Regions from separate parts of the Aliamphritea spongicola genome, predicted to be linked through region 1. Evidence: predicted binding sites of a transcription regulator. Region 1 holds the regulator's gene; each other region holds the start of a gene.
What was found. Region 1 encodes sigma-54, which starts transcription at its own class of promoters, with help from an activator protein. Its sites were predicted from a motif close to TGGCACNNNNNTTGCTNT; they were not measured.

Region 2: JYB63_RS15230 (flagellar hook-length control protein FliK) is a predicted target of sigma-54. The motif match lies at 1,516-1,533, and genes of this name have one in related genera.
Region 3: glnL (nitrogen regulation protein NR(II)) is a predicted target of sigma-54. The motif match lies at 1,984-2,001, and genes of this name have one in related genera.

Annotation. Positions count from the first base shown of each region.
Region 1 covers NZ_JAFIDL010000009.1:55,593-58,873, reverse strand. Annotated here, with positions in the region: gene rapZ (RNase adapter RapZ) at 1-400, opposite strand, end outside; gene ptsN (PTS IIA-like nitrogen regulatory protein PtsN) at 402-863, opposite strand; gene hpf (ribosome hibernation-promoting factor, HPF/YfiA family) at 882-1,172, opposite strand; gene JYB63_RS20035 (RNA polymerase factor sigma-54) at 1,218-2,723, opposite strand; gene lptB (LPS export ABC transporter ATP-binding protein) at 2,764-3,281, opposite strand, start outside.
Region 2 covers NZ_JAFIDL010000005.1:58,815-62,095, reverse strand. Annotated here, with positions in the region: gene JYB63_RS15230 (flagellar hook-length control protein FliK) at 1-1,460, opposite strand, end outside; gene fliJ (flagellar export protein FliJ) at 1,571-2,011, opposite strand; gene fliI (flagellar protein export ATPase FliI) at 2,008-3,281, opposite strand, start outside.
Region 3 covers NZ_JAFIDL010000003.1:140,278-143,558, reverse strand. Annotated here, with positions in the region: gene ntrC (nitrogen regulation protein NR(I)) at 1-779, opposite strand, end outside; gene glnL (nitrogen regulation protein NR(II)) at 772-1,887, opposite strand; gene JYB63_RS10575 (porin) at 2,512-3,090, shown strand; gene glnA (glutamate--ammonia ligase) at 3,161-3,281, opposite strand, start outside.

The DNA.
Region 1 (3,281 bases):
GAGGGCCCAGTAATTCGCGCTCATATTCGATAGCGTCTTTCAGGCTGCGTTGTTCGTTAGAGAGCGGATGTTTACGCCGGGTTGCGCTGTAACGTTTAAGCAGGACTTCTTCATTGCTGTCCAGGTATAAGAGTTCACAGCTGATGTTTTGTTTTTCCCGCAGTTTCTTCAGGATTGCCGGGAATTCTTCCAGGTTACTGAGCGGGTTACGGGCGTCAATACTGACTGCCAGCAGGGTTTTAGGTGCGTCGCTACTGCTTTTTTCCGGTGGCCGGGTGATCAGTTGGGGTAACAGGTGGGCAGGCAGGTTATCAATGCAATAGAAGCCGATATCTTCCAGTGCCTGCAGTGCAGTACTTTTACCTGAGCCGGAGCGGCCGCTGATCACTACCAGTTTCATGTCAGTTGTTCACCTTGTAATGGATCGCTGCTGCCAGTAGTTCTTCGCCGGAGGTAGCGCTGCGCAACTGCTGACGAAATTCGGTCTGGCTGAACAGTTCTGCAAGGTTACCCAGGGTTTGCAGGTGTTCGTCGCATGCGTCTGTAGGCACGAGCAGTACAAATAACAGGTCGACAGGTGCGCCGTCGATGGCGTCAAAATCAATTGGCTCTGCCAGCTGTACCAGACAGCCGACTACCTGATTGTAGTTGTCCAGTCTGCAGTGGGGGATCGCAACGCCTTCTCCGATTCCGGTACTTCCAAGGCGTTCCCGGCCGATCAGGCCTGAAAATATGTCTTCTTCTTCAAGATCTTCTGATTGTTGGGCGATGGTTTTGCTGATGAGTTCTAAAGTGCGTTTTTTACTGCCGCCCTCAAGAGCGTGAAGCACTCTTGAGGGGGTAAGTAGATCTTTGATTAACATAGGGTTTCAGAAACGTTGCTATTTGTGATTCTTCAGTTTTTCTTTATGTTTGATGACCTGACGGTCGAGCTTGTCGATCAGGCCATCAATTGCTGCATACATGTCATCGTGTTCGTGTGTGGCGAACAGTTGGCCACCGGCTACATGAACATCACCTTCGGCTTTTTGCCGGGTTTTTTCAATGCTCAGTGTAACCTGGGCATTGGTGATGTTGTCGAAATGACGTTCCAGTTTGCTGAATTTGCTGTGCACATAGTTGCTCAGTGATTCTGTCAGTTCGACGTGGTGACCAGAAATATTGATTTGCATGGCAATCTCCTTGTTAGTGCATTACGGATGTTATCCGTAATTTCATTAAACCAGACGCTTTCGCTCATTTGAAGGTGGAATATTCAAAGACTCACGATATTTTGCGATGGTTCGGCGGGCGACTTTGATTCCCTGTTCGTCCAGCAGCTGGGTAATTTTATTATCACTCAGTGGCTTGGCAGGGTTTTCAGCAGCAACCAGTTTCTTTATCAGCGCGCGTATAGCGGTGGAGGAGCAGGTTCCGCCTCCGTCCGTACTGACGTGGCTGGAGAAGAAATATTTAAGTTCGAAGATACCCCGTGGGGTATGCATATACTTTTGTGTGGTAACCCGGGAAATGGTTGATTCGTGCATGTCCACTGCTTCAGCAATGTCATGCAGTACCATTGGCCGCATGGCTTCTTCACCTTCTTCGAGGAAGTCCTGCTGGCGCGCGACGATTTCACGGGTGACCTTCAGGAGGGTTTCATTGCGGCTGAGGATGCTTTTAATAAACCAGCGTGCTTCCTGAAGGTGACTTTTCAGGTATGTGTTGTCAGGACTGTTATCAGCCCGTTTGATTAGATCGGCGTAGCTGTCATTAATGCGTAACCGGGGAGAGGCTTCAGGGCTGAGCTTTACCTGCCAGATGCCTTTTTCCTGGCTGACAAATACGTCAGGGATGACGTATTCAGAGTGGCTGGTGGTAATCATAGCGCCGGGTTTTGGATTCAGGGACTGAATCAGGGCTACCACCGCCTGCAGTTGTGGCTCTTTCAGCCGGGTCTTACGCATCAGTAGTTTATAATCATGGCTGCCGAGAATCGGCAGGTACTGGCTGGCGACTTTACGGGCTTCTTTGAGATACGGAGTATCTGCCGGTAACTGATCCAGTTGCAGTAACAGACATTCGCTCAGGTCACGGGCAGCCACCCCCGGAGGGTCAAATTGCTGTACCCGACGCAGCACTGCTTCGATTTCATCCAGTTCTGTTTCCTGAAGGTGAGGATCATCCTGGCTGGTGAAGTGTTCGTGAATCGCTTCCAGTTCAACGCTCAGGTAGCCGTCCGGGGTAATGCCGTCGATGATATTGGTGGCAATTAACTGATCCAGTTCACTCATCGGTGTGAGGTTTAACTGCCAGTTCAGGTGGTCCTGCAGGGTTTCAACCGCAGTATCATTGGCTTCAAAGTTACTGTCGCTGAAGTCATTATTGCTGGTTGACGCCGGTGTGGCAGTCTGAAAAGTATCTTCCCACTGGCTGTCAGTGGACAGTTCATCCGGAATATCTTCATTCCAGTCGCTGTCGGCTACATGGGTTTCTTCCGGCTCGGCGCTGACGGTTTCGGTGGTTTCCTGCTTGGCAGGTGCGTCAGCATCGAGCTCGGTTTTTGCTTCGGTATTTTCTGCGGCTTCTTCTTCGCCGACTTCAAGCATAGGGTTTGAGTCGAGGGCTTCCTGTATTTCCTGTTGCAGGTCAAGCGTTGACAGTTGTAACAGCCGAATCGCCTGCTGCAATTGCGGGGTCATCGTAAGGTGCTGGCCAATCTTCAGTTGTAACGCTTGTTTCATATAACTGCTTGTACCTGTCAGAGAATAGAAGGGGAGAAAACTACAGACGGAACTGCTCGCCCAGATATGCCTGCTTCACTTGCTGATTACTCAGTATATCTTCTGGTGCGCCAGCGGCAAGGATATATCCTTCACTGACTATATATGCCTGTTCACAAATATCTAATGTTTCACGCACATTATGGTCAGTAATCAGGATGCCGATGTTCTTACTCTGCAGATGTTTTATGGTGGCTTTTATGTCGGTGACCGAAATAGGGTCCACACCTGCGAAGGGTTCGTCCAGCAGAATGAAGCTGGGTTCTGTTGCCAGGGCGCGGGCGATTTCAACCCGGCGACGCTCGCCTCCGGACAGGGCCATCCCAAGGCTGTCAGCCAAGTGCGTTACATGGAACTCTTCCAGAAGTTCTGCCAGCTTTTCTTCACGCTGCTGCTTGTTCAGCTCAGGGCGGGTTTCAAGAATCGCCATGATGTTATTGCGTACACTCAGCTTACGAAAGATAGATGCTTCCTGGGGCAGGTAGCCGATACCTTTGCGGGCCCGGTTATGCATGGCTT
Region 2 (3,281 bases), on a different contig from region 1:
TCACTGACTGCCTGTCCCCAGGCAGGATTACCTGGCCGTAATCCTTGCTGCATCTGTAGCTGATGTGGCTCAGCGCCAGCTTTTTCAGCCCGAACAGCACTGCTGTTTGCCAGTGACGCAGAGAGTGAATCTGCAAAACCTTCAGTCTTCACCGTTTCCGCACCGGAAGCCCTGGCTGCCGATTTACTGACAGCCTGATCAGCCAACTGATCCGTTAACAGTGAGGCTGAATTCTGTAATTTTGCCAGACTGTCCGCCGCCGGGCTTACACCAGTCGGCAGAGCAGATTTCTGCCCGTCAGCGGCCTTATTATCTGCCACCAAACCTTTAAGCAGACCATTTTCCTCTGCGCCTCGCTGTGCAGCGACTCCGACCTGACGGGACTCAGCTTTCTGCTCTTCTGCAGTAACGCCTGCAGCATTAGCAACAACACCTTCCTGCCCCGGCAACACGGACTTGCCGGCCTGAGCGTCCGCTGCCCGCTGGGCCAGTTGCTGTACCTGTGCATTAACCTTTTGCTCTTCCGCTGCCGCTGGCACTAATGGTTGCGACTGTTTTCCGGCTACTTCCGGCTGAACAACAGCAGACTCAGCAACAGCGTTTGCTGACCGGCTGGTAGCTGCAACAACAGTTTCAGCTGACTTTTCTGCGACAGGAGCTGTCTGAGCCACAGCACCTGGCTGAGCAACTTTATCACCGCTGCTCACAGAAGCTGATGTTTCAGTAACCGCAGCGGCCTTAACTTCACCAGCCACAGGTTTTACAGAGGATGCAAGCTGCTCCGCAGACTGATTAGCTAACTGCTGCGGGTTCTGCTGAGACACTGCCGAATCCTGCTTTACCCCAGCACTCTCAGAGACAACTGTGTTCTGCCGGGCACTCTGCTCGCCAGCCACGCTCGAATTACCCTCAGCTGCTGACTGCTGAGCGTTTACAAGCTCATGCACCGCTCTTGATAAAGGCGACTGATCAGTCGGCACGCCAGCAGATTGTGACGCCTGCTGGCCAACAACTGCTTGTGTATTAACAGGCTGAGACTCGGGAAGGGCTGCTAATCCTGAAAGCCCCTGAGATGAAGGAGACTGAGCATTTTCTTCCTGTATCAGCGAATACTCCGCCGACACATCCGCTTCCAGAAACTTTTTCAGCTGGCTAAGGGTTTCGCTGCCACCAATGGTCTGCTTTTCACCTGACTTATCGGCACCCGCCTGAACATCTGCCCTGGCAACCACCTGCTCCGAAGCCGGGGAGACAGCACCCGGCGGCAAACTTTCGCCGCCCTCTGCCTGCACCTGCCCCTGAGCAGTGACCAGAGCAGAAGTGCCGGTTTGTGACTGACTGGTTTGCAGAATCATTGCATTAAAATTTGCTCCAAGCCCTGCCGTTGCAGGCGCAGCGCCGGCCCCACCTATATCAAGAAGTGATCCGGTACCGGTCGAAACAGGAAGCATTGGATTCATATAGCAGCCCTACCTAAATATCTGAAAACGCAAAATACGCTTCTTTAGCGATATTGAAGCAGGATTAATGCCAACTTAGAAAATTATGCTCTGGCAGGTATGCCATTACATTAAATGAAAGGGGTACGAACTAACTGTGATCGCTCATCAATTTGCTGTTGCTGCTTTTTCTCATCAACCCGGCGCTCATCTTCACGAGCCTTATCAATCACCGAATCGATAGCTTTAAAATGGCCGTAAGCTGCTTTCCAGTGTTCACGGACTTTTTCCAGATGCTGCTGATCTGATTCAATCGCCAGTCGTTGCTGCTCAATCGCTGCACGGATTTTCTGCATAAACGCTTGATGGGTATCCAGCTGCTGGACATTCACCCCACCAGCGCCATTGGCATAAAAATTGTTCGCGTATTCCGCATAGTACTGTTCCAGCTGCTGCATGGTTTCCAGCCCTTTCTGAACACGTCCCTGAGAATCAGCCAGTAACTGATCCGCCTGCTTACGCTTGCGTTCCGCCTGCTCCAGAACAATCTCTAACCGCTTTGAACGTTTCACTGGTCAGCCTGCGCAGCTGCTGTTGTATCGCCGCCCTGCGGATTAGAAGATAAGACCATCGCCATACTCTGCAGACTGGTTTTGAAATCAAACGACTCATTCAGGCCCTGCTGAAGAAACTCACGCATTAACGGCATACGCTCGATGGCGAAATCGGTTTCAGGATCACTGCCCTTCATATAGGCCCCCACTGAGATCAGATCACTACTCTGCTGGTATTTAGCATAGATCTGTTTGAAGCCCATTGCCGCCTGCAAATGCTCAGGGGCAACAATCTGTGGCATGGCACGGCTGATGGACTGTTCCACATCGATCGCCGGGTAATGCCCCCGCTCTGCAAGCGAACGGGATAACACAATATGCCCGTCCAGAATCGCCCGGGCAGAATCCGCAATCGGATCCTGCTGATCATCACCTTCTGTCAGCACCGTATAGAAAGCTGTCACCGAGCCACCACCGTGGTCACCGTTACCGGCCCGCTCTACCAGCTTAGGCAATTTCGCAAACACCGAAGGCGGATACCCCTTGGTTGCCGGAGGCTCACCCACCGCCAACGCAATCTCACGCTGTGCCTGTGCGTAACGAGTCAGGGAATCCATCAGCAGGAGTACATTTTTACCCTGGTCACGGAAGTACTCAGCAATCCGGGTCGTTAACTGTGCCGCCCGCAAGCGCATCAGCGGTGAGTCATCCGCCGGTGAGGCAATCACCACCGAGCGCGCCATACCTTCTGCGCCCAGACTGTGATCGATAAACTCGCGCACTTCCCTCCCCCGCTCACCGATCAGACCAACAACGACTATTTCGGCTTCTGTAAAACGGGTCATCATCCCCAGCAAGACACTCTTACCCACACCACTGCCGGCAAATAATCCTAAACGCTGGCCTCGACCGACACTTAACAATGCGTTGATGCAGCGCACACCCACATCCAGGGTCTGATTAATTGGCTGACGCGCCAGAGGATTAATGGTCCGGCCGTGCAAAGGCACCCGGGTATCACACCCCAGAGGCCCGCGGCCATCCAGCGGTTTACCGACACCGTTGATCACCCGACCAAGAAGATTAAAACCAACCTCAACATCGCCCCCCCCCTGCTTCGGTAACACTTTGGCACCGGGTGCCAGCCCCTCAACCACGTCGATGGGCATCAGATAAATACGGTCACCGGCAAAGCCCACCACTTCTGCTTCAGTCGGCAAGCCCTTTTCAGGATATACGAGACAGTAATCCCCCATAGACGCTTTAATGCCCACCGCTTCAAGGGTCA
Region 3 (3,281 bases), on a different contig from region 1:
TCCCCTTCAGCCAACACCCTCAGAAGCCGGGTCTGGGTATCCGCAGGCATATCACCGATTTCATCCAGGAAAAGCGTGCCGCCATCAGCCTGCTCAAAACGTCCGGGACGCCGGCTGGCAGCCCCGGTAAACGCGCCCTTTTCATGGCCAAACAGCTCAGACTCCATCAGATCTTTAGGAATGGCTGCCATGTTCAGAGGTATGAATGGCGATGCCGCCCGCGGACTGTGCTGATGCAATGCCTGCGCAACCAGCTCTTTACCGGTACCGGACTCACCGTTTATCAGCACCGTAATGTTGGACTGGGATAAACGCCCGATCGCCCGGAACACCTCCTGCATGGCAGGCGCTTCACCAATAATCTCTGTACTGGGCTCAGGCTTTACTTCCACCAGCGACTGCTGTTCATGAGCATGCTCCACAGCGCGCATCACGATGGCGGTTGCTTCATCAATATCAAAAGGCTTGGGTAAGTATTCAAAAGCCCCGCCTTTATAAGAAGCAACCGCGCTGTCCAGATCGGAATGGGCAGTCATAATAATAATCGGTAAGTCCGGATACTCACCGTGCACCTGCTCCAGTAACGCAAAACCATCAATGCCCGGCATACGAATATCACTGAGCACTACATCAGGGCGCTCTCTTTCAAGCCGACTGAGCATGGCATCGCCGCTGTCGAAAGATGTGACCTGCAGGGAATCGCTCTTCAGCGCCCGTTCCAGCACCCAGCGGATCGACTGATCATCATCAACCACCCATACATTTGCCTGATTAGCCACGGATATTCTCCTGTTGATCATGCATACCTGCAGGCAGGTCCGCCGGCAGCGCTTCCAGCGGTATGAGTAACTGGAAGCGGGTCTCACCGGGCACCGTCTTACATTCAATTAAACCACCATGCTGTGAAAGGATTGTCTGGGCGATTGCCAGCCCCAGCCCCGTACCGGAGGCTCTGCCACTGACCATCGGATAAAAAATCTTACTGAGTAATTCTTCAGGTACACCCGGACCGTTATCAATCACCTCAACGCTGCATAACAGCCGGTGTGTTTCACTGCCCAGGGTAATATTCCGCACCACTCTGGTGCACAGGGTAATGCGCGGCTGTTCCGTATTCGCTTCCTGCAAAGCCTGCATACTGTTACGGACGATATTCAACACCGCCTGTATCAGCTGCGTCTGATCACCGGCAAACTCAGGTAAACTCGGATCATAATCGCGAATCAGTTTTATTGAGCCTGCTGTCTCTGCTTCAAGCAAGCTGGCAACATGTTCAAGAACGACGTGAATATTCACTGATGCCAGTTGCGGCCGGCGGTAAGGCCCCAGCAAGCGGTCTACCAGGTCCCGCAACCGGTCTGCCTCACTGATAATCACCTGGGTGTAATCATGCAAGCCCGGATCAGCCAGCTCCCGCTGCAACAACTGAGCTGCGCCACGCAATCCGCCCAGAGGATTCTTAATTTCATGGGCTAGCCCGCGTACCAGATTAATCGATGTTTCGTGCTGGCTGAGCAGCTCTTCTTCCCGGGAAATACGCAACCACCTGTCACGGGGATGCAATTCCAGTAAAAGCAGCTTTTCCCCTTGCTGAAGCATCGGATTCACACTGTAATCCACCGTAAACTGATGCCCGGACAAGCTGTTTACCTTGGCTTCACGCTTGGTAAATGGTCGCTGATGCTCCAGCGCCTCTCTTAACAGCTCCCAGTCCTCATCCCCGAGCATCAGCCACTGACGGACAGGCACATGAAACAGCCTCCGTTCGCTGGCCTCCAGCAACATTTCCGCTGCCGGGTTCATATACACCAGTGAAAAACGGTCATCGATCAGCATGACCGCTGTGGTCAGGTTATCCAATAACTGCTTATAAAGTTTTGTGGCCATATAGTCGCCTGAAAATTCCCTTCCGAAGTTTGGTCTTATACATTCAAGACACGGTGCCAGCGTCTTATGCGCTGATCTGATCATCTGATATTTACTACTGCAAAAACCGAACCAGACTGACATCTCTCTGAAACCGGGAGAATTGTCAGCCATTTCTCTGTATTACATTATTACCGCGCACCAAAATAGTGCAAGCCTGTCCATCAAAGGTCACACTGTTCGCCAGAGGAAGAAAGAGAATTTAATCAGAGGAAGGATTAATCCGTTTTAACAATATGTCTGTTTCCGGGACATTCTAGGCACAATTTAAAAAGCTTCCTTTACGGCGACTTTTTACACAGCAATCCTCTGAATTCCACCAGTGAGATTTTGCCGGCGGTCAATCCCATCGACGTTCAATTCTTCTCACTCTTCTAAGAAGTCCACGAATACAGCTTTACAACACGCTGAAGTTCCTGCTGCTAACCACTCCGGTTAACCCCTTCAACAGCCACAACAACAAAGCCTTACAAAATAACATTTCATTTTCCTTAAGCACTAGCTATATACTTAGCCACAGATTTAATGCCCAGTCGTTAAATCTCAGAGGCATGGAGCCCGATATACATTAAAAGGAATTAAACCATGAGAAAAATCTCTTCTTCCCTGGCCATTCTGGCCTTTACTGCACTCTCCACCCCTACCCTAGCCGAAACACCAGACTGGCTGAATGACGTTTACATTTTTGGCAGTGCAGGCAGGGCTGACCTGGATTCAGATGAAAAAATAGATCCCCTGTATAAGGTGGATGATAACGACACAACCTTTGCCTTTGGTGCCGGCTATCAGATCAATAAAAACTTTTCAGCGGAACTGGGTTACACCGATTTAGGGGAAATCTCAGTCGAAGACAATAACGACAGAAAAGGCTCACTTGATGCCAGCGGTTACATACTGGGCCTGAAAGGCGAAATAATGGTAACCCGGGACATCAGCCTGCTGGCCCGTACCGGGGTACTTTTCTGGGATGTGGACACAAAGAGTTTATCCGGCAATAAAAGCAGCACCGACGGTACAGACTGGTATCTGAGTGTAGGCGCTGCATACCACTTCACTGAGCAACTGGCGGTCGACTGGCAATTTTCCCGCTACGCCCTTGAAAACAAAGACAACGACAAGCTTGATATTGACACTGTTACCCTTGGCCTGACCTACAGCTTCTAGGCAGCCCAGGTTTTCCATGCCCACAAAAAAACCTCCCGAAGGAGGTTTTTTTTTCATCTGCTATCTGCGATTAAACAGAGTAGTACAGATCGAATTCTACCGGGTGAGTAGTCATGCTGACTTTCTCGCACTCTTCACGCTTCAGCGCGATGAAAGCATCGATCATGTCATCAGTGAATACGCCACCAGCA